3 regions of the Bacillus daqingensis genome follow, and region 2 is predicted to be linked to each of the others. Evidence: riboswitches for the same ligand, from Rfam matches in the RefSeq annotation. Region 2 holds a riboswitch; each other region holds the start of a gene.
The links. A riboswitch is a leader RNA that binds a small molecule or an ion and turns the genes downstream of it on or off. The one in region 2 is predicted to bind S-adenosylmethionine.
Positions count from the first base shown of each region.

Region 1 (7,618 bases), on a different contig from region 2:
TGGAAGCAGCGTAGAACCATTTATCATGCAGCACCTGAAAATGCCGGCTTCGTTCGCTGTTCGAGAAACGTACGAGCTGTGCAGGTTCACAAGGATCAGTCTGGCCTCCCACAGTTCCGTCAATTTCTCATAATCTCCCACAGCCGAATCGCTTGATTTGCCGGTGTTTCTGCCCCGATAATAGGAACATAGGAAACGAATGGGCAGGAGGGGGCAACAAGATGAAGTGGGAGGAAGAATCTCTCGTTCCGACACATATTGAAGTTGTGTGGCACAGATTTCAGGACCGTTCCATCGGCACCCTGCTGCCGCACGTTGTTCACAGTGAACTGATTGAAGGAAGCAGCGATACTATTGGAGCGAAGCATCGGCAGACGTGCTCGGAGGGCGGACGGGAAATAACGTACGTGGTAGAAACAACGGATTACCGCGATGAACCGTCCCAAAAAGTGAAGCAGATTTCGTTTGAAGCGGATGGACATTTCGCCATGACGCTGCGCTTTACGCTGATCAAATTAAACGAAAACGAAACACAGCTGATTTACGAAGGTGAAAAAAAGCCGGTCAGCCTCACAGGCAAGCTTAAGCTGAAGTTCTCTGCAAAACGGACACGAGATCAGCTTGTTCGCCGGTTTGTGCACCACTTGCGTCAGGAAACAGGAGCATAGGAAACAACAAGACGTCCAGCGATCATGCTGGACGTCTTTTTCGCGATTATTGGAGATACAGATACAGCTTTTTCACGAGCGTTCTTGGATAGCTGAATGGACTCCGCCTGCGTATTTCAGTTATTCAATACGTTGAGCAGCAGGAAGTTCGTTGCGATTTACTGCACCTTGGCAGCGGGAAACCCCTGCTTTTCCAGCTCACTCCATAAAAAGTGTTCAAGGGAACCGGGCCCTTTTTTCTGCAGTGTTTCGGACTGCTCCCGGGAGAGCGTGATGCGATATTCTGTTCCGCGAATCGAGGAAGCGTATACGTAAAAGCGATCGTGGAAAAAGGAGGTGCCGGCATCAAAGATAAACTGACAGCCGGCAGCTTTTTGTTTCATTCTGGCCGCCGTTGACTGAAAATAGGTTCCCGGATCGGCGTGGTGACAAAATAGAGCGGAAGCGTAACTCATCATACATCATTCCTCTGCTGATAGATTCAGCATACATTCCCTGTCCGTGCAAATGCACAAAAAACCCCTTCTGTCACGATGAGAGAAGGGGTTCATCCGTTCATTCATCGCTCAGAGCATTGCTCTGCTGGCGTTGGCACCTTGCGAGGCAGGTTGCCGTGGAGTCGTAGAGCCAGATCTCTCGTCCACTCAGGATAAATGTATACTGTTAACGGAAGTATAAACGGTTTGCTTGAAAATGTCCAGAAATGCTAAAGCTGCAGCTCTTTTCGTTCTTCCTCACTGAAGACGCGGGAGCGGGTGAAGAAACGCTTTCCTTCCGGGCCTTCCAGCGAAAACATGCCCCCGCGTCCATCGACGACGTCGATAATCAGTTGCGTGTGCTTCCAATATTCATATTGATCTCGTGACATATAGAACGGAGAGCCGCCGATCTCGCCGAGGTACACGTCGCTTTCACCAATTCGCAGGTCACCGTCGGGGTAGCACATCGGGGAGCTGCCGTCGCAGCATCCGCCTGACTGGTGAAACATGAGCGGACCGTGGCGCTTTTTCAGCTTCTCAATCAGTTCCAGCGTCTCCTCGGTTGCGGTTACTCGTTCTGTCATCACAGAACACCCTTTCTTTTTTTGGCTTAGAAAAAGCCTTTTGGTTCTTCACTGTAGCTGACCAGCATGTTTTTCGTCTGCTGGTAATGGCTCAGCATCATCAGGTGGTTTTCGCGTCCGATACCCGACTTCTTATATCCGCCGAATGCTGCGTGAGCCGGATAGTCGTGGTAGCAGTTGGTCCACACGCGTCCGGACTGAATCGCGCGTCCGAAGCGGTAGGCCGTGTTAATATTGCGGGACCATACGCCGGCGCCGAGGCCGTAAAGCGTATCGTTTGCGATCGACAGCGCATCCGCCTGATCTTTAAACGAGGTGACGGAAAGCACCGGGCCGAAAATTTCCTCCTGGAAAATACGCATTTTGTTGTGCCCTTCAAAAATAGTCGGCTGCACGTAGTATCCGCCGGAAAGGTCGCCGTCCAGGTGCGCCTGTTCGCCGCCGGCAAGTACCTTGGCACCTTCCTGTTTGCCGATATCGAGGTAAGACAGGATTTTATCGAGCTGCTCCTTCGATGCCTGAGCACCCATCATCGTATCCGTATCAAGCGGGTTGCCGGTCTTGATGCGCTTGACCCGGTCTACAGCTTTTTCCATAAAGCTGTCGTAGATGGACTCTTCGATCAGGGCGCGGGACGGACAGGTACATACTTCGCCCTGATTCAGCGCGAACATTGCAAAGCCTTCAAGTGCTTTTTCAAGGTATCCGTCCTCCTGCTGCATCACATCAGCGAAGAAAAGGTTCGGCGACTTGCCGCCGAGCTCCAGCGTAACGGGAATAATATTTTCTGATGCATACTGCATAATCAGGCGGCCGGTCGTCGTTTCCCCGGTAAAGGCTACTTTATCAATTCGGGAGCTGGACGCGAGCGGCTTTCCGGCTTCCACACCGAAACCGCTGACGATGTTCAACACCCCTGGCGGAAGCAGATCTTCAATCAGCTCGAGCAGCACAAAGATGCTGGACGGCGTCTGCTCAGCAGGTTTCAGGACAACACAGTTACCTGCAGCAAGAGCTGGAGCAAGCTTCCATGTTGCCATTAAAATCGGGAAGTTCCACGGAATAATCTGACCGACGACGCCGACAGGCTCGTGAAAATGATAGGCAATGGTATCATCATCGAGCTGACTGATGCCGCCTTCCTGAGCGCGGATAGCAGACGCAAAATAACGGAAATGGTCAATAGCAAGCGGGATATCGGCAGCAAGCGTCTCGCGGACGGCTTTTCCGTTTTCCCACGTTTCAGCAACAGCCAGCATTTCCAGGTTCGCTTCCATGCGATCTGCAATTTTCAGCAGAATATTTGCTCGTTCGGTCGGCGATGTTGCGCCCCAGGAGGCTTTTGCTTCGTGGCCCGCTTCAATGGCGGCCTCTACATCTTCCTTCGAAGAGCGGGCAAGCTCGGTAAAGACTTCACCGGTTACCGACGTCGTGTTCTCAAAGTACTCACCGTTTTTCGGCGGCACGTACTGTCCTCCAATATAGTTATCGTACCGCTTTTTAAATTGAACCAGACTGCCTTCCGTATTCGGCTTTGCGTAGATCATGTGCACACTCTCCCATTCTTCTCTGTATTTGATGAAGCGAAAAAAATGTAAGCGATTACAATATATCATAAATCGTCGAATTTTCAAATAATTTCGTTTCATAAATAATGGCAGTGGGAATATCGAAAGCAAAGCGACTTTTTAAGGGGGGATCCGGATGAACAAGCTGCCCGAACAGCCCGTATCACTATGGCGGGAGCGGCCTACACAGACATTTCCGGCACTGGAGGAGGATCTCGATACCGAGGTCTGCGTCATTGGCGGAGGTATTGCAGGCGTTTCGACTGCCTTTATGCTTGCGAGACGGGGCTTTCAGGTTGTGCTCGTGGAGGCCGACCGGATGGGTGCTGGCACGACCGGCTGGACGACAGCAAAGATAACGTCCCAGCACGGACTGAAATATGCAGATTTGATTGATCAGGTCGGTGTCGATAATGCCCGGCTATACTACGATGCCAACGAGGATGCGATCAGCTGGATCGAGCGGATGACCCGCAAGCTGAATATTGACTGCAATTTTGAGCGGCAGAACGCATATTTATATGCCGATACGGAAGCGGGAATGACGCAGCTGGAACGGGAGGCGGAAGCGTATTTAAAGCTGGAGCTTGATGGCGGCATGGTGGAAAAAGAAGCCTTTGACGGCACGAAGCGTCGCATGCTGGCAATGTATGACCAGGCCCAGTTTCACCCGGTCTGCTTTCTCGCCAAGCTGCTTCGCTATCTGGAGGTCGAAAACATGCCTGTATTCGAGCAGTCGCGGGCAGTCGATATTAAGCGCGGGAAGCGGCCGCAGGTGCTCATGGAAAACGGCTCCGTCGTGATGGCGGACCATGTGGTGATGGCGACTCACTATCCATTCAAAGACCTGCAGGCATTGTTCGTCGCGAGGCTGCACGTGGAACGATCCTATTCCGTTGCTTTCCGTCTGAACACAAAAGCGCCGGAAGGGATGTATTTGAATGTGGAAAGCCCGAAGCGGTCGATTCGCCGTGCGTTTGATACGGATGGAAGAGAGCTTCTTCTTATCGGCGGAGAAGGACATACGAGCGGACAGAAGGTGAATACGCTTGAAAACTATAAAAAACTGCATCAGTTCGGCCTCGATCACTTTGATACCGCTGCAGTGCCTTACCGCTGGGCCTCCCAGGATGTATTTACACTGGACGGGCTCCCGTATGCGGGACCTGTTAATCCGGGAAAAGATGATGTATTCGTCGCCACCGGCTTTGCAAAGTGGGGCATGACGAACGGCGTTGCTGCCGCGCAGATCATCGCGGACCGGATTACGGAAAAGCGAAACGAATACGCGCCGCTGTATACACCATCCCGCTTCAGGCCGGGAAAAGAAATGAAACATGCGGTTAAGGAAAACATGGATGTTGCCATGGAGTTTGTCCGTGGAAAGCTCGACCGCGGAAAGAGCAAAAAGGTAGAAGACCTCGATTTCAATGAAGGCGCAGTCGTCAATGTAAACGGAAAGCGTGCAGGTGCCTATAAGGATGAGCAAGGCCACGTCACAATCGTGGATACAACGTGCACCCACCTCGGCTGTGAGCTCTATTGGAATAACGGGGACCGGTCGTGGGACTGTCCATGCCACGGGTCCAGGTTTAACACAGACGGCGATGTACTCGAAGGCCCGGCGGTGAAGCCGCTTGATCAGATAAAAGAAGAATAGAACAGGAAAGCCGCTTCCGGACAGGTCCGGGAGCGGTATTTTTATTTTTTTTGAGAAAAAGTGATCCAATCCTTTTTTCCTTCCGTTTACTCTTGTGAAAGCAAAACAAAAACGGAGGGATTATTGATGAAAATGATGAAGAAAGCAGCACTGACGTCCTGCGCACTGCTCGTATTTGCACCAACCGTTGCAATGGCTGATGATCACGGAGACCACGATCACGATGACTACAGTCCGACAGTTTCCACACCGGCAGCTGATCTGCGGGCTGACCTGGATCAGCTTTTCTCCGAGCATTTTGCACTGACAGTCGCGTTTATGCAGAAAGCATTTGATGGAGCAGAGGATACGGCGCAAGCCGGAGCGGCTTTGGATGAAAACACAGCAGAGATCACCGCGACGATCGAATCTGTTTACGGATCTGAAGGAGCAGAAGAATTTAACCGCATCTGGCAGAGCCACATCGACTTTTTCGGTGACATGGTAGCAGCCGAAGCCGAAGGAGACGAAGAAGCACGCGCCCAGGCAGAAGCAGATCTGGATAACTATGTAGACGAATTCTCTGCTTTCCTTGATGCCGCAACAGAAGGCGGTCTGCCGCAGGAAGCTGGTCAAGAAGCGATTTCTGCACACGTTGAAGATGTATCGAGCACGTTTGATTCCTATGTGGACGGCGAATTCATGGAGGCATACGAGAATTTCCGTCACGGCTTCCACCACATGTTTGATATCGGCGTGAACCTTGGCGGCGCTATTTCCGGACAGTTCCCGGAAGACTTTGATAACACAGAGGTGTCCACACCGGCCGCAGACCTTCGTGCACACTTGAACCACCTTCTGTCCGAGCATTTCTTCCTGGCATCCTTCACGATGCAGAAAGGCTTTGATGGTGCAGAAGACTTTGATTTTGTGTCCTGGGCACTGGATGAAAATACAGCGGATCTGACAGAAACAATCGGATCTGTCTATGGAGATGATGGCGCAGAAGCCTTCGAACCGATCTGGCAGAGTCACATTGATTTCTTCGGTGACATGACTGTAGCGGCAATTGAAGATGATGCCGATGCACGAACGCAGGCAGAAGCGGATCTGGAAAGCTACGTCGTTGAATTTTCCGCCTTCCTCGATGAAGCAACAGGCATTCCGCAAGAAGCCGGGGAAGAGGAAATCCGTTCCCACGTAGCGGACGTGACGAATACGTTCGATGCGTATACCGCAGGTGAATTTGAGCGCACGTGGAGCGATGAGTTCCGTCACGGTTTCCACCATATGTTTATGCTCGGTGAAGTGCTGGGCGGAGCGATCGTCGACCAGAACCCGGACATGTTCGCTGCAGACAGCATGCCTGAAGAGATGCCGGCAACTGGTCTTGGCGGTACCGCATCCAACACGACCTTTATGTGGGCCATGCTGACAGCCTTCATTGCTGCGGCAGGTGCACTGGTGCTTGGTCGAAAGAAGTGGAGCAGCCAGCAGTAACGGCTGATTATATACGGATCTTCCGGGAGCAAAGCTCCCGGACTGGTCCGATTGACAGCGGAAGGAGAGGCTGACATGAAGCGACTCATGTACTTATTTCTGCTGCCGGCTGCAGCTGCCGCAGCTGCTTTTATGATCGTGGTGCTCATCCAGCCTGTTTTCTCCAGTCCGACTGAGACGCAGGTGCTGTCCGAGCGCAATGAAGCACCGGCTGAGCCAGAGGAAGCAGAAGCCGGAGAATTTGAGGATATGGACGCATTCACGGTCCATCCAAATCAGGAGGAAGCACCGGAGGCTTCAGAAGAAGATACGGGACCTGGGCTCCCTGAAACGCTCTCTATTCCGGCGATTGACGTGGAAGCCGATTTGGAGGAGGTCGGCATACTGGATAACGGGCAGATGGGCGTTCCTGATTCAGCTGAGGGGGTCGGCTGGTTTGAACCGGGTGTGCGTCCCGGAGAACAGGGGAACGCAGTACTGGCTGGTCACGTAGACAGCCGCGACGGTCCTGCCGTATTTTACGATCTGCATGAGCTGGAAGCTGGAGAAGAGGTTTTTGTAACCGATGACGAAGGAAATGAGTTTCAGTTTGAAGTGACGAAAACGATCGTTTACGATCGACGTGAGGCTCCGCTTGAGGAAATTTTCGGGCGCAGCGACGGACGGCATCTGAATCTGATTACCTGCACCGGCACCTTTAATCAGGAGTATGGCACACACGATGACCGCCTCGTCGTCTATACGGAACTCGTGGAAGACGAAGCTGAGCAGCCGGATCCCCCGGAAAATATTTCGGTCAGCGGCCAGTCTTTCCGCTGGCATGCGGTCGACGATGAGAACGTCGTCGGCTACCGGGTATACAGGGAGCTGGAGGACGGCACTGTGGAGCTTGCTGCCAGCAAAGCAGCCTATGGGCGTAAGAGTTACTCGTCAGAAGACGTAGGCGAGCTGACGCATTACGTCACTGCTGTGACGAAAGATGGTGCAGAATCAGAACCATCAGAGAAAAAATAAACGCGGGCCGGATCCTTTTCATAAAAGGGTCCGGCTTTTTCTGATGCGTTTCGAATCTAAGCTGTATGGTGCCTGAACGGGCCTTGGATTCCTCTCGATCAGAGACGAATGTTTAAACAGGATGAGAAATGGCAATAGTCTTTTTAACAAGACGTTAAAAGGAGGA
Region 1 covers NZ_JBHSGK010000005.1:159,474-167,091, forward strand. The annotation lists gene ACFO4L_RS07135 (SRPBCC family protein) at 222-668, shown strand; gene ACFO4L_RS07140 (hypothetical protein) at 827-1,126, opposite strand; SAM riboswitch class I at 1,225-1,324, opposite strand; gene ACFO4L_RS07145 (DUF779 domain-containing protein) at 1,375-1,731, opposite strand; gene adh (aldehyde dehydrogenase) at 1,758-3,278, opposite strand; gene ACFO4L_RS07155 (FAD-dependent oxidoreductase) at 3,436-4,959, shown strand; gene ACFO4L_RS07160 (copper amine oxidase) at 5,086-6,438, shown strand; gene ACFO4L_RS07165 (class F sortase) at 6,514-7,452, shown strand.
Region 1: it holds a riboswitch for S-adenosylmethionine, as region 2 does, so the genes downstream of both, ACFO4L_RS07140 (hypothetical protein) here and ACFO4L_RS10785 (methionine ABC transporter ATP-binding protein) in region 2, are expected to answer to the same signal.

Region 2 (7,618 bases):
CACAGAAATACGGTTTTCTGCGTCCGCAGGATGACATCAGCATCAACGACGACCACCTGCTGCATGACGCGAAGCAGAAGGCGCTCTACCTGTATGAACAGGGCTACCGCGCACCGAAACGGGAGAAGATTCCTGTTGTCGGCGAGCGAGGATATGCGACGATGCTGCTCGGTGCAAAAACGCTGCAGTACGGCGGACATGTATCCGATCATGACGTGAAAATAGCACAAAAGCTGGCGTTTGTGCTCGCAGGAGGACGAGTTCCTTACGGTTCAGAAGTAGATGAACAGTACCTGCTTGATCTGGAGAGGGAAGCATTCCTGAGCCTCGTCGGCGAAGCGAAGACACAGCAGCGTATGCAGCATATGCTTACAAAAGGGAAGCCTTTGCGCAACTAGTCAAAAGGAGGGGTCGGAGTGAACGAAGCAGTGATTGTGGCAGGCTCGAGAACGCCTGTCGGTAAAGCAAAAAAAGGAACATTTGCCAGCGTGCGGCCGGATGATCTGGCTGCCGTTACGATAAAAGAAACATTGAGACGCGCTGGAGATTTTGATGCCTCGCGGATTGAAGATGTCATCATTGGCTGTGCGATGCCGGAAGCAGAGCAGGGCATGAACATGGCCCGCAATATCTCTGCTTTGGCAGGACTGCCGGACCACGTACCGGCGATTACGATTAACCGTTACTGCTCATCCGGGCTGCAAAGCATCGCCTACGGTGCGGAACGCATTATGCTGGGACACTCAAGTGCAGTGCTTGCAGGCGGTGCAGAATCGATGAGCCTGATTCCAATGGGCGGACACGTGATTGCCCCGAATCCGCATCTTGTTGAAGAAGCGCCTGAATACTATATGGGAATGGGCTTCACAGCAGAGGAAGTCGCCAAGCGATTCGGCGTTTCACGCCGTGATCAGGATGAATTTGCTGCAGAAAGCCACAAGCGTGCGGCAGCAGCAATTAAAGGCGGTAAGTTTGAAGATGAAATCGTGCCGGTACCCGTGACACTCCGCGGTGTTGATGAAAATCACAAGCTCGTTGAACGAGAAGTGACGCTTGCCCAGGATGAAGGCGTCCGGGAGGATACGACAGCGGATACGCTGGCAAAGCTCCGGCCTGCGTTCAATCAGCAAGGCGGCACGGTTACAGCCGGAAACGCATCGCAGATGAGTGACGGAGCAGCCTCTGTTCTCGTGATGGACCGGGCAGCAGCAGAGCAGGACGGCCTGACTCCGCTCGTGAAATTTCGCTCCTTTGCGGTTGCCGGCGTCGCGCCGGACATTATGGGAATCGGACCGGTGGAAGCCGTGCCGAAGGCTGTTAAGCAGGCAGGCCTGCAGATGGAGGATATCGGTTTGTTCGAACTGAATGAAGCATTTGCCTCGCAGGCTCTGCAGGTGATCCGGCATTTAAACCTGGATCATGACAAAGTAAACGTAAACGGCGGAGCAATTGCGCTTGGACATCCGCTTGGCTGTACAGGAACGAAGCTTTCGCTCAGCCTTATTCACGAAATGAAGCGCCGCGGTGAACAATTTGGTGTCGTAACGATGTGTATTGGCGGAGGTATGGGAGCTGCAGGAGTATTTGAGCTAGTCTAATCCAGAAAGGATGATCATCATGGCAACAACGGAAAAGGTAAAAGGCGGCGGATTTCTGCTCGACAGCCAGACAGCAGAAAACGTATTTACACCGGAGGATTTCAGCGAAGAGCATAAGATGATTGCGAAAACGACAGAAGATTTCGTAAAGAACAAAGTAGTGCCGGAAATCGAGCACATCGAGAACCACGAGTTTGACCGCTCCGTCAGATTGCTGAAGGAAGCTGGAGAATTAGGCCTTCTCGGTGCCGATGTACCGGAAGAATTCGGAGGCATTGGCCTCGATAAAATCAGCTCCTCGCTGATCACGGAAAAATTTGCGCTTGCAGGCTCTTTTTCCCTGACGCAGGGAGCACACGTCGGGATCGGCTCTCTGCCAATCGTGTTCTTCGGTAATCAGCAGCAGAAAGAGAACTATCTGCCTGCACTGGCTTCCGGTGAAAAAATCGCTGCTTACGCGCTGACAGAGCCGACTTCCGGCTCCGACGCGCTGAGCGCGAAAACGACGGCAAAGCTGACAGAAGACGGCAGCCACTACGTGCTTACAGGTGAAAAACAGTGGATTACGAACGCTGGTTTTGCGGATGTGTTCGTCGTATATGCTAAAGTCGACGGTGAACACTTCAGCGCATTCATTGTAGAGCGCGATTACGAAGGAGTATCGGTCGGACCGGAAGAGAAGAAGATGGGGATTAAAGGGTCCTCTACCCGGACGTTGATTTTAGACGAAGCAAAAGTACCGAAGGAAAATCTGCTCGGTGAAGTCGGCAAAGGCCACGTGATTGCTTTCAACATCCTGAACGTTGGCCGCTATAAGCTCGGCGTCGGCTGTATCGGCGGCGCAAAGCGTGCGATTGAGCTTTCAGCAAAATACGCGAATGAGCGCAAGCAGTTTAAAATGCCCATTTCCAAGTTCACGCTGATTCAGAAGAAGCTTGCGGAAATGGCAGCGAAAACGTATGCGATGGAATCGACGATCTACCGCACAGGCGGCCTGATTGACCAGGCGTTCGAAAACCTGTCCGAAGAAGAACAGAAGGACGGCGGCGCAATCGGAAAAGCGATCAGTGAATATGCGATTGAGTGCTCATTAAATAAATTCTTCGGTTCAGAGGTTCTGGATTTCGTCGTAGACGAAGCGGTACAGATTCACGGCGGATACGGCTTCATGGCCGAGTACGAAGTGGAAACGATGTACCGGAACTCCCGAATCAACCGTATTTTTGAAGGAACAAACGAAATCAACCGCATGCTCGTTCCGGCTACGATTATGAGAAAAGCAATGAAGGGCGAACTGCCGCTTCTGGAGCAGGCAGCAGGTCTTCAGGAAGAGCTCATGATGATGATGCCTCAGGAAGTCGGCGATGAGCCGCTTGAGCAGGAGCGTTACCTGCTGGAGAACGCGAAGAAAGTGTTCCTCATGATTGCAGGCACCGCTGCACAAAAGTACGGTGAAAAGCTGCAGAAGGAACAGGAGCTGCTTGCGAACGTAGCAGATATCGTGAACGAAGTATTCAACATTGAATCGATGATTCTGCGTACAGAAAAAGCAATGGCCCGCGATGGTGAAGACAAAGCGGCTCAAAAGCTTCTCATGACGCAGATTTATGCACAGGAAGCATTCAATAACATCGAAGCAGTAGCGAAGGAATCCCTTGTAGCACTTGAAGAAGGGGACAGCCTGAGAACGATGCTGTCTATTCTGAAAAAGCTGACGCGCCACAATCCGGTGAACCTGATCGCGAAAAAGCGTGAGCTTGCGCAGAAGATCATTGCAGAAGAGCGTTACGTCGTATAACTGTTAGCTACTTTAGGGCGGGATGCCGCCCTAAAATAATTATAATCTTCTTTCTGGCAGCAGAAAGACATTCTCTCAGAAAACCCCGGTCCTCCTGTCTCCCCACAGGCGGACCGGGGTTTTCACATGCAGACAGATGCAGCGATCCTTCTGGCTGCGCGCTGGGCACCGGCGATGTTTCTCGCTGACGGGCCGATTTCCAGCTCGGCGAGGGCACCGGTGACGTAAAGACGATCTGTCCACATAAGCGATGGGGAAAGCTTTGGATACCCGCAGTCTGCACAAGGAAGCGAATAAGCGTCAATCAGCGGCTGAATCCAGGCGGACCCGGGAAGCTCCTTGGAGAAGCCCGTGCACGCCGTTACGGAATCTGCTGACAGAAGGCTTCCGGACGCGAGCTCAAGCTCGACCATGCCGTCTTCGCAGCGCCGGGATCCGGCAGCTTCATCCTGCATCATCTTCAGTCGTCCATCCCGTTCGAGCTTTCTCAGCTTAAACAGCAGCTCGCGCGTCATCGTGCCAGTCCGTCTTTCTGTGTGAATACAGCGGCGCCGTCTTCGGTGATCCATACGGCTGAATGCCTGCATCCGTTTCGGTCCGAGCCAGCCGGGATCGCTGTCAAACTGGGAAACGCGAAGCGGTTTGCGATGCAGCAAAACGGTTTCGGTGTGACGTTGTTCGGCGAGATAAATCGCCGTATGCGCAGCAGAAATACCTCCTCCAACGACAACGGCGCGTCCGGTAACAGCAGAAGGGTCAAAGGACGGGTCGTAAACGTGCACTGCCTCAGGCTGGAGGGCAGCGGGAATCACAGGGCGGCTGCCGCCTCCGGGAGCTAACAAGAGATTGGCTGTCGTCAACGTGTTCTTTTTTCCATAAACGGTCCAGCCGGGTTGACTTTTTTCCACGTGAACGACCGTATCCTGCAGCCAGCTGTCAGCAATGCCTGTTTCCTGCAGCAGCTCTTTAGACGTGTCATAGAACATAGAACGGGAGGGACGCTTGTAGCGGCCGAGAAAGCTGTCGCCCCGCTTCACCAGCTCTAATGGATCCGGCGACAAATGGTGAACGAACGTGGAGCGTAAATAGGGCATTCTGATTTTTTCTGTACGTTCTTTCCAAACAGCAAGCGGCTCTGGATGAGGGTCTACCACAGCAATATCTGCAGCGGAGATGCCGGCCTGTCTGCAAAGATGAACCGCTGCCGTCATCCCTTGTATGCCGCCTCCAACGATGAGCCATGAAACGTCACGCATCTAAATCAACTCCTGAAAGAAATTGTAAAACGAAATAATTACGATTTATCGAAAGTATATCGAAATTGCTTCACCGGCGCAACAGAAGATAGAACAATGATGCGAGATGCGGTAAACTGAATGAGGAAAGGAGTGAGAGCGATGAGCGTAACGTTTTATCATTATCCGAAATGCACGACGTGTAAAAAAGCAAAAAAGTGGTTGGAAAATGAAGGGGTCGCATTAGAAGAGGTACATATTGTTGAACATCCGCCTTCTAAAGATGAGCTCAAAAAACTTCATGAACAGAGCGGGCTGCCGCTGAAGCGGTTCTTCAACACGAGCGGACAGAAATACCGCGAGCTTGGCTTAAAGGATAAGCTTGGGGATATGCCGGAAGAAGAGCAGCTGGAACTGCTTGCGTCAGACGGTATGCTGATCAAGCGTCCGATTGCTGCAAAAGATGGACATGTCACAGTCGGCTTCCGCGAAGCAGACTACGAGAAAACCTGGAAATAAGCTTCCGCCGGTTGCGGTGCCAGCAGCTGTTATATTATAGTGGAAGAGGAAGTGTTTGTTTACTTACTACGCAGATGGAGGGATCCGGAGCATGAGCCTGCCAAAGGATTATAAGTATTCAGAAGAGCACGAATGGGTAAAAGAGGAAGATGGAAAAGTACGAATCGGCATCACTGATTTCGCACAGAGTGAATTAGGCGATATCGTATTCGTAGAACTGCCGGAGGTTGGAGATGAGCTGAAGGCAGACGAACCATTTGGAAGTGTGGAATCGGTTAAAACGGTTTCCGAGCTTTACGCGCCAGTCAGCGGAAAAGTGGTGGAAATCAACGAAGAACTGGAGGATTCTCCAGAGCTCGTAAACGAGTCCCCATATGAGCAGGCGTGGATGGTTGTCGTAGAAGTGTCCAGCCAGGACGATGTCGACAAGCTGATGGACGCGGATGCCTACCAGAACATGATTGATCAGGAATAGAACAGCAATCTGAAACCGTTCGGCTTATCAAAAGCTGAACGGTTTTTTCTGGACAGGTGACCAGCGTCATGAACGTCATTGGCGGCTTTCAAGAAGCAGATCGTTTTTTGTTGACAAGCTTAAATCGCAGTGATAATATCCATATCAGACGAAAAAAAACGAATACTCTTCTTATCATGAGAGGTGGAGGGACTGGCCCGATGAAACCCGGCAACCACTGTACACGCGTACAGAAGGTGCCAATTCCTGCGGATGACGAACGTCCGGCAGATGAGAAGAAAGCTTTTCTTTTTAAACAAGAAAGCCTTTCTGCTCATCTGTATGGCAGAAGGGCTTTTTTCGTACGTTATATTTTTTTGCATGAACGCTTCTGTGCGTTAAATGGACTAAAGAGGTATGTTTAATTGCAAATAGATGGAAAGGAGTTTCTCTGTTGATTACGCTCTCGAAGCTAGCGAAAATTTTCCACACGAAAGACGGCGACGTCCGGGCAGTGGATGATATTGATCTGACAATTGATAAAGGAGAAATATTTGGAGTAATCGGGTACAGTGGTGCTGGTAAAAGTACGCTGATCCGCATGCTTAACATGCTGGAAGCACCGACTTCAGGAGAGGTCGATGTCGCCGGACGGCCAATGCACAGCTTATCTAAAGGAAAGCTGAGAGAGGCCCGGCAGGAGATCGGCATGATTTTTCAACATTTCAATCTGCTCTGGTCCCGAACGGTTGCGGAAAACATTGCATTTCCGCTTGAGATCAAAGGGGTGCCGAAGGAGGAGCAGAAGAAACGAGTCGATGAATTAATTCAGCTCGTCGGGTTAGACGGACGGGGCGGTTCCTATCCATCTCAGCTGAGCGGCGGTCAAAAGCAGCGTGTCGGCATTGCCCGTGCGCTGGCAAACGATCCGAAAGTGCTGCTCTGTGACGAAGCGACGTCCGCACTTGATCCTAAGACGACGGATTCGATTCTCGATCTGCTCGTCGACATCAATGCAAAGCTTGGGCTGACGATCGTTCTGATCACGCACGAAATGCATGTGATCCGGAAAATATGTCACCGGGTTGCTGTAATGGAAGCCGGGAAGATCGTGGAGCAGGGAGACGTTCTCGATATTTTCCGCCGCCCGCAGCAGGCGATGACGAAGGAATTCGTGAAGCAGGTGACTGAGCCGGAAGAGACAGAAGAGGCACTGAACCACCTGCTGGACCGCGAGGGCATCGGTCATGTTCTGCAGCTGACGTTTGTCGGCGGCGATACGCAGCGGCCGTTGATCACAGACGTTGTACGTAAATTCGACGTCGATATCAGCATTTTGCAAGGAAAGATTTCGCAGACGCAGCACGGGTCCTACGGCTCCTTGTTCGTCAGTATGAACGGGGAAGCTGATACCGTTCAGCAGGCGGTCGCCTATATCCGCGAACAGGAAGTTGAAGTGGAGGTGATCCACGGTGGATAACGTTATCATTCAGGCAGCGTTCCTTGGGGATGTAAACTGGGACAACATGTGGAATGCCACTGTCGAAACACTTTACATGTCTGTTGTAGCACTCGTGTTTACGTTTGTCTTCGGGATTGTTCTCGGACTGCTTTTATTCCTAACCGATCGCAAGCAGCTTTGGGAAAATAAAGCGGCGCACTTTGTTATCGGGGCGTATGTAAACATTTTCCGATCGATTCCTTTCATTATATTAATTGTACTGCTTATCCCGTTTACTCGATCGATCGTCGGCACATTTCTTGGACCATCGGCTGCTCTTCCGGCATTAATTATCGGAGCTGCACCTTTTTACGCTCGAATGGTAGAGATTGCGCTTCGTGAAATCGATAAAGGAGTTATTGAAGCATCGAAAGCTATGGGGGCCACAAACGGACAGATTATTCGTAAAGTTCTGCTTCCGGAATCGATGCCGGCACTTGTTTCCGGGATCACCGTTACAGCCATTGCGCTTGTCAGCTACACGGCAATGGCAGGTGTCATCGGTGCAGGCGG
Region 2 covers NZ_JBHSGK010000011.1:242,505-250,122, forward strand. The annotation lists gene ACFO4L_RS10755 (3-hydroxyacyl-CoA dehydrogenase/enoyl-CoA hydratase family protein) at 1-398, shown strand, start outside; gene ACFO4L_RS10760 (acetyl-CoA C-acetyltransferase) at 417-1,598, shown strand; gene ACFO4L_RS10765 (acyl-CoA dehydrogenase family protein) at 1,618-3,396, shown strand; gene ACFO4L_RS10770 (FAD/NAD(P)-binding protein) at 3,519-4,652, opposite strand; gene ACFO4L_RS10775 (arsenate reductase family protein) at 4,794-5,150, shown strand; gene gcvH (glycine cleavage system protein GcvH) at 5,242-5,625, shown strand; SAM riboswitch class I at 5,794-5,902, shown strand; gene ACFO4L_RS10785 (methionine ABC transporter ATP-binding protein) at 6,059-7,084, shown strand; gene ACFO4L_RS10790 (methionine ABC transporter permease) at 7,092-7,618, shown strand, end outside.

Region 3 (7,618 bases), on a different contig from region 2:
CGGCCCGATGTGGAGTTCGCATAAATGGGCAGCATTAAATGGAATTGATGCAGAGCTTCGCACCCGTCAGACGTGGCAGGGCATCTATGCAAAACCTTTGCAGGAAGGGAGGTCATAAGGAATGGAAAACGTGCTGCAGTATGCTAAAACATTGGCCGCAGAAGTCCTCCCTGAAGATGGCATTGCGGTTGATGCCACCACAGGCAACGGCCACGATACGGTCTTTCTCGCCAGACTCGCGCCGAAGGGTACCGTCTACAGCTTCGATGTTCAGAAACAGGCGCTCGACAGCTGCCGTAATAAGCTGGAGCTGGAACAGCTTCAGGCAGAATTGATTCACGATGGTCATGAACATGCGGCTCGCTATGTAAGGGAAGAAGGCATACATGCCGTGATGTTTAACCTGGGCTACCTTCCCGGAGGCCCTAAGGACGTTACCACTACCGCAGAGACAACGATTACGGCTGTTTCATTCTTCTTAGAAAAGCTGCTTCCGGGAGGCAGGATCATTCTGGTTATCTATCACGGCCATCAGGAAGGCAAAGCAGAAAAGGGAGAGCTGCTTCCATTTCTGCAGTCTCTCCCTCAGCATGCTTATCAAGTGTTGCAATACGGATTTATCAATCAGGCAAACGATCCGCCATTCATTTGCGCGATCGAGAAGCGGCGCCAGCGGAAAGGCTGAGCGTCGTTTTAATAAAGCCAGCCATATGTGCAAAGACGTCCTCCCGCTCCGGCTCATTCATGACTTCATGATACAGAGAAGGCCACTCCCGCCAATGCTTTTCCGATACATCGAGATTGTCAAACCAGCGCTTTACTGCCAGCCTGTCGACGATCCGGTCTGCTCCGCCTTGAGCGGTGTAAACGGGAATCTGCGGCATGACGCCTGTCGTCCGGTGCGCCTCTTCCATCGCCTTCAGCAGTTCCCGATACCATCGGGCGCTGACTTTTTTGACGAGCAGTTCATCTCCCTCATCTCTCGCCCGCATTCCTTCTTCGCGCGTGCCGGATCCCGGTTCCAATCCGTTTGGGAACATTGTTTTCGGCGCTGTACGATTCAACAAAGCCGCCGCTCCTTTCTTCCATACCGATGGATGCTGCACGAGTCCGAAGCACGGCGACGATAACAGCAGCATGTCCGGACGCGGTACTGACTGTTTACGCACAACAGTTGACGCAATCAGCCCGCCCATACTGTGTCCGAATAAAAGCAGCGGTCCTTCGCGCCTTTTTGCCTCTTTTATCCATGCTGTCACGGTATCCACATATTCCTGAAAGCTGTCAATATGGCCGCGAGGACCGGGTGTCGTGCCCTGTCCGGGAAGATCCCCCATGATCACATCGAATCCAATATCATTAAAGCGACGGATCAGCCAATCATAGCGACGGTGATATTCCCCCGCTCCGTGTACAATCACTACCGTTCCTTCCGCATTCTGATCCGTTTCCCATGTCCACATTCCTGCTGTCACTCCTTGATACGGTCGCTGCCGCAGTTGGTATTTTCTTCATCTTCGCTTTTTCTGACTTCTGCGTCAACAAAGAAGCTGTGCATCCCGGCTGTAAGTAAGGTACGATAAAGAAAATGATGGAAGGAGAGGAAGCCGTGATACATTATCCTTATGAAGGAAAAACACCAGACGTTCATGCCGGCGCCTATATTGCCGAAAACGCAGTCATTACTGGCGATGTGAAGATTCATGATGGTGCAAGCATTTGGTATCATACAGTGATCAGGGGCGATGTCGCTCCGACGATCATCGAACGAAACGTCAATATCCAGGATCAAAGCCTGCTTCATCAAAGTCCAGGGCTGCCGCTGCATATTCATGAAGGCGTCACCGTCGGCCACCAATGTATGCTGCACTCTTGCATAATTGAAAAAAACGCTCTGATTGGGATGGGAAGCACCGTTCTCGATGGAGCAGTCATCCGCGAAGGGGCTTTTATCGGCGCCGGCAGTCTCGTAACTCCAGGCACTGAAATTCCCCCTGGTAAGCTTGCACTTGGAAGACCTGCACGTGTCGTCCGTGATTTGACAGAAGAGGATCAGGCAGAAATGAAGCGGATTAGGGAAAGTTATGTGGAAAAAGGACGCACGTACAAAGCGATGCAGGAAAGCCGCTACCATCATTTCCCGGGAAATAGTCAGAGAGGAGATTGAACGATGCCATATGTAAACATTAAGGTAACGAAGGAACACGGCGGGTTAACGAAGGAACAAAAAGCAGATTTAATCGAGGGGGTAACCGGACTTCTAGAAGAGAAGCTGCAGAAAAACCCTGCTTCGACAGTGGTGATCATCGAGGAGATCGACATGGACAACTATGGACTCGGTGCCGAACAAATTTCAGAAAAACGAAAGCGGCAGTCGTAAAGCCGTTTCCGCACGCAAAAAAGCTGCCGGTTTCCTGATTGATTAGGCCGGCAGCTCTCTATTTGATTTCCATGACTGGCTCTCTCCTTCAGGCGGTGGTGGTTTTCTCGGTCATCAGCCGTTTCAAGCCCTTCACTTCCAAGTGCTGAAACGCTGTGTTTCCGGATAGATGAAGTTTAATCGTATCGCGTTTTGGCTGTAAATCCTGATGAATATAAATGGTGCATCCTTCTACCTCATATTTAGCATAATGATCTTCCTTTGACGGCTCCTGAGGAATACAGTGAAAATCAACGAAAATTCGCTTGTTTTTGAACTCTCCCGGAAACGGAAAAACTTCTACCGTGCACGTCCCTCCCTGCTTTTGCAGCCATTCTCTTGTCCGCTTGTCAGCTTCAATCCTCATGATTGATTCCTCCTAATTACATCTAAGAAAACCCGCAGGCTCCAAGCGGTTGTAAGCCTGCAAAGTATCTTGTAACCCTCGCATTTCCTTTTTTATGGTACGTTAAAACGGGCAGTTTATGTGAAAATCTATGATTGTTTTACTTTTTGCGTCTTCACAATAAGCAAGCGAAATTGTTGCGGTTTAATTCATACACCATTAGAAAAAAGCTGCACCGACGTCATATCGGTGCAGCGTTGATTCCTTTATTCTGCGGCTCATTATTTTCCGATGAGCTGCATCGCTTCTGCTTCCAGCGTTTCTGCTTTATCCGTCTTTTCCCACGGCAGTTCAATGTCTGTACGTCCAAAGTGGCCATAGGCAGCAGTTTGCTTGTAAATTGGACGGCGCAGATCCAGCATTTTAATAATGCCTGCCGGACGGAGGTCAAAGTTGTTCCGCACGACCTGGACAAGCACGTCTTCGGATACTTTTCCGGAATCAAACGTATCGATAGCGATGGAAACCGGCTGCGCTACGCCGATCGCATAGGCCAGCTGCACTTCACACTTATCGGCAAGTCCGGAAGCGACGATGTTTTTCGCCACATAGCGTGCTGCATACGCTGCTGAACGGTCAACCTTCGTTGCGTCTTTTCCAGAAAACGCACCGCCTCCGTGTCTCGCATAGCCGCCGTACGTATCAACGATGATTTTACGTCCGGTCAAGCCTGCATCTCCCTGAGGGCCGCCAATGACGAAACGCCCTGTCGGATTGATGAAGTATTTTGTTTCCTCATCAAGCAGTTCAGCTGAAACCACCGGTTTGATGACGTGCTCTGTCAAATCCTGTTTAATCTGCTCCAGCGTAATTTCAGGGTGGTGCTGTGCGGAGATGACGATCGTATCTACCCGTAAAGGCTGCTGATTCTCATCGTATTCCACGGTAACCTGTACTTTCCCGTCCGGTCGCAGATAATCGACAATCTGTTCCTTCCGCACCTCTGTCAGACGGCGGGCAAGCTTATGGGAAAGGGAGATCGGCAGCGGCATCAGCTCCGGCGTCTGATTATCTGCATAGCCGAACATCAGCCCTTGGTCCCCTGCACCAATCGATTCAATTTCTTCATCTGTCATTTGACCTTCACGTGCTTCCAGTGCCTGGTCAACTCCGGCTGCAATATCAGCTGACTGTTCGTCAATGGACGTCAATACCGCACATGTTTCATAATCAAAGCCGTATTTTGCGCGTACATAGCCGATATCCTTCAGTGTTTCCCGCACAACTCGCGGAATGTCCACATAGGTAGACGTTGTAATTTCACCTGCAACGAGTACTAAACCGGTATTAACAGAAGTTTCACAGGCAACCCGAGCGTTCGGGTCGTGCGTCATAATTTCATCCAGAATAGAGTCTGAGATTTGATCACAGATTTTATCCGGGTGACCTTCCGTTACTGATTCTGATGTAAACAAACGTGTTTTTCCTGCCATGGTAGGAATCCTCCTCGAACAATATTACGGCACTCATTTTCCCAGCCATCAATCCCACAGATGAGGGCTGTCCGGTTACATAAACAAAAAACCTTCTCCGTTGAGGAGAAGGCTGTCTCGTTTCCTTTCACCTCTTATCGGTCAGAACACGATTCATGTGTTCTGCAGGTTGGCACCGTTCACCTTTTTTACTCAAGTGATGGTTGCCGGGCTTCGCAGGGCCTGTCCCTCCGCCAGCTCGGGATAAGAGTATCCGCTTTTGAGAATGATACCCAACATCGGTCCCAATGTCAACTGCCGGCTATCAGGAGTCACCATTATGTTCGAAGCTGTCCACTTCAGCTGTAAAGGTATGTACGTACACGTAAACAAATTTGATTGTAAAAATCTCTCCAAATCCATTGATTTCCTTAATTAGTATGTTATAAATAAAATATATGACATACTAATAGATAAGGGGGCGGATGATTGATGAGCATGATTTACGATGATCTCCGGCTTGCTTCCGTTTTGAAGCAAAAAAATGTACGAAAACAGCTTAGTGCATCGGCGCTGGTGGAAACTGCCATTAGAAAAGAAGAGGGGATGCTCTCAAGCTCGGGTGCATTTCGAGCCTTAACAGGTGAATTTACGGGACGGTCTCCTAAAGATCGGTTTATTGTAAAGGAAGCAGCGTCAACAGATGTGGACTGGAACGATATTAATCGTCCGGTAACGCCGGAGATTTTTGAAAAGCTGGAGCAGAAGGTGCTTGCTTATTTAGCCGAGCTGCCGGAGCTTTATGTCCGTGAAGCTGCTGCAGGTGCTGATGAGAATGCCAGACTCCCGATTACGGTCGTCAATGAGCTTGCCTGGCATCAGTTGTTTGCCATGCAGCTGTTCCTTCGTCCGGAAGAAATAGAGGGCGAAGCTTCCATGGAGCCATTCACTATCCTATCCGCCCCAGGGTTTCAGGCCGACCCCCATGCAGACGGCACGGAGTCAGAAGTATTCGTCATGATTTCATTCAGCCGCAGAAAGATTTTGATAGGCGGAACCGCGTACGCAGGGGAGATGAAAAAGTCGATCTTTTCTGTTATGAATTATTTGCTGCCGGAACTGAACGTGCTGCCGATGCACTGCTCGGCCAACGCCGATCATGAGGACCGTACCGCCTTGTTTTTCGGGCTTTCCGGTACTGGAAAAACGACTCTCTCTGCCGCCCCGGACCGGCTTCTGATCGGAGATGATGAACACGGTTGGTCAGACTCTGGTATTTTCAATATTGAGGGCGGGTGCTATGCAAAGTGTATCGGACTGGAACGTGAGAAAGAGCCTGAGATTTATCACGCCGTTACGTTCGGATCGGTGCTGGAAAACGTTGTTCTGCAGGAGGATCGTTCTCCGGATTTCCACGACGGCTCCCTGACGGAAAACACGCGGGCAGCCTATCCGCTGACAGCTGTTCCGTCTGCTAAGCTACCAAGCACCGGCGGTCATCCTGATGTGATTTTGTTTCTTACAGCCGACGCAACCGGTGTTCTGCCTCCAATCAGCCGTCTGACACCTCAGCAGGCGATGTATCATTTCTTGTCCGGCTACACAAGCAAGCTGGCAGGCACTGAAAGAGGCGTCACCGTACCGCAGCCTGTTTTCTCGCCATGCTTCGGTGCCCCATTCCTGCCCCGCGAGGCTGCCTCATATGCGGAAATGCTCGGCGACCGTATGAAGAAGCATCGTACGGACGTCTACCTTGTGAATACGGGATGGACGGGCGGTCCTTGCGGCACTGGCCGGCGGATGGATTTGAAGTTTACCCGTGCTATGGTGAATGCAGCTGTCAAAGGTGACCTTGCCCGTACGGCTGTCATTACAGATCCTGTTTTTGGGCTTGATGTGCCGGCCAGCTGTCCGGGGGTTCCATCTGAAGTGCTTCAGCCGAGACTTGTTTGGGACAGCCTGGACGAATATGAACAGGCTGCGCTGGATCTTGCTGCAAAGTTCAAAGCAAATTTCACTCGATTCTCATCTACAACAGCTGACATTCTCCGCGGAGGACCAGTCGTATAGTGCAAAGAAGCCCGGGCCGCTGCAAACAGGCGGTCCGGGCTTCTTATGTGTGTTCCTGTCAGCTGGAAGCTGCGTTCAGAAAGCGCGCCTCAATTTCTTTCATACTGAGGGGAAGCACCTCATCTTTCATTATGAAGCTGTAGTTCTTTTTTTTCTTTGGCTGGTGCGGAAGGCGTTCCAGCAGCAGCGGTCCTTCGGTTTCAAAGTAGCTTTCTTTTTTCTCAAGTCGATCCACTTCTGCAAAATACACGTTCTTAATGACCGTTTCTGCTCTGCCTTCAACCATGTATTGCCCAACATAATGAAGCGTGGAAACGTGTCCGCCTGTCTCTTCATATACTTCTCTCACAGCCGCCTCGTCAGCCGATTCTCCAGGCTCCACTTTTCCGCCCGGAAACTCGATTCCTCTGGACGGATGCCTTGTCAGCAGCCAGCTGTCACGATAACGGCATACGACCCAGACATGTCTTGGATCGCCTGAAAACGGCGCGTTTTCTGTAGAATAGGTGACCGTATTTCGGTAGAAATCTTTAAACACATGTTCACTCATCTGTGACATCTCCTTCAGCCTCTGCCCGCCTGCGAATCCATTTGTATTCATCCGGCCTGTTCATGTTAAAAAAGGACTGGGTGATCGTTTCCTTTTTTATGCCTGCTTCCATCATATCGGCCTCAGATACAGTGTCAACTTTTATGCTGTCAAGCAGCGCTCCCATGGACCGTTTCTCTTCATCCAGGCATGCTGTCACCAGTGGAAGCAGCGAACAGCGGTAAGCTGCAAGCAGAGGCTGTCTTCTTCCATCCGCTTCCGGAACAACTGCATCCGCATTTGTCTTCGCTGCTCGCTGCACCAGCAGCTTCACGATGTATTCGCTGATGAGCGGCATATCACATGCCGCAGCGATACACCAGACGGCCTGCGTTTGTTCCATTGCCGTTTCCAAACCCGCCAGAGGGCCTTCAAAAGGTCGTTTATCTGCAAAGACGGGAATGTCCAGCTCCTGCTTTAATGCGGCTTCATTAGCAATACAGAGCTGTTCATCTGTCACACGGAGCGAACGCAGTGTATGTGCAGCTGCAGACAAGCCATTAATACGGAGCAGCGCTTTATTTTCGCCCATCCGGCTTGACCGCCCGCCTGCAAGGAGAACTCCTGCTGTGTAAATCTGCATCGCTGTACCCTCCTCTCATGGCTACAATATCGGACTCAGTAATCCCGAAATACCCTCTTTTATTTTCACGCCGGCACTGCGCCGGTCGTACTCTTTTTTGGTGAGCACGCGGCATCGCTGTTTATCCGATTCAAATAAT
Region 3 covers NZ_JBHSGK010000013.1:477,694-485,311, forward strand. The annotation lists gene mnmL (tRNA modification radical SAM protein MnmL/YtqA) at 1-118, shown strand, start outside; gene mnmM (tRNA 5-(aminomethyl)-2-thiouridylate-methyltransferase MnmM) at 122-685, shown strand; gene ACFO4L_RS13580 (alpha/beta hydrolase) at 645-1,463, opposite strand; gene ACFO4L_RS13585 (gamma carbonic anhydrase) at 1,610-2,167, shown strand; gene ACFO4L_RS13590 (tautomerase family protein) at 2,171-2,380, shown strand; gene ACFO4L_RS13595 (CC/Se motif family (seleno)protein) at 2,469-2,786, opposite strand; gene metK (methionine adenosyltransferase) at 3,047-4,258, opposite strand; SAM riboswitch class I at 4,390-4,508, opposite strand; gene pckA (phosphoenolpyruvate carboxykinase (ATP)) at 4,730-6,307, shown strand; gene ytkD (RNA deprotection pyrophosphohydrolase) at 6,366-6,857, opposite strand; gene ACFO4L_RS13615 (molybdenum cofactor guanylyltransferase) at 6,850-7,479, opposite strand; gene cls (cardiolipin synthase) at 7,501-7,618, opposite strand, start outside.
Region 3: it holds a riboswitch for S-adenosylmethionine, as region 2 does, so the genes downstream of both, metK (methionine adenosyltransferase) here and ACFO4L_RS10785 (methionine ABC transporter ATP-binding protein) in region 2, are expected to answer to the same signal.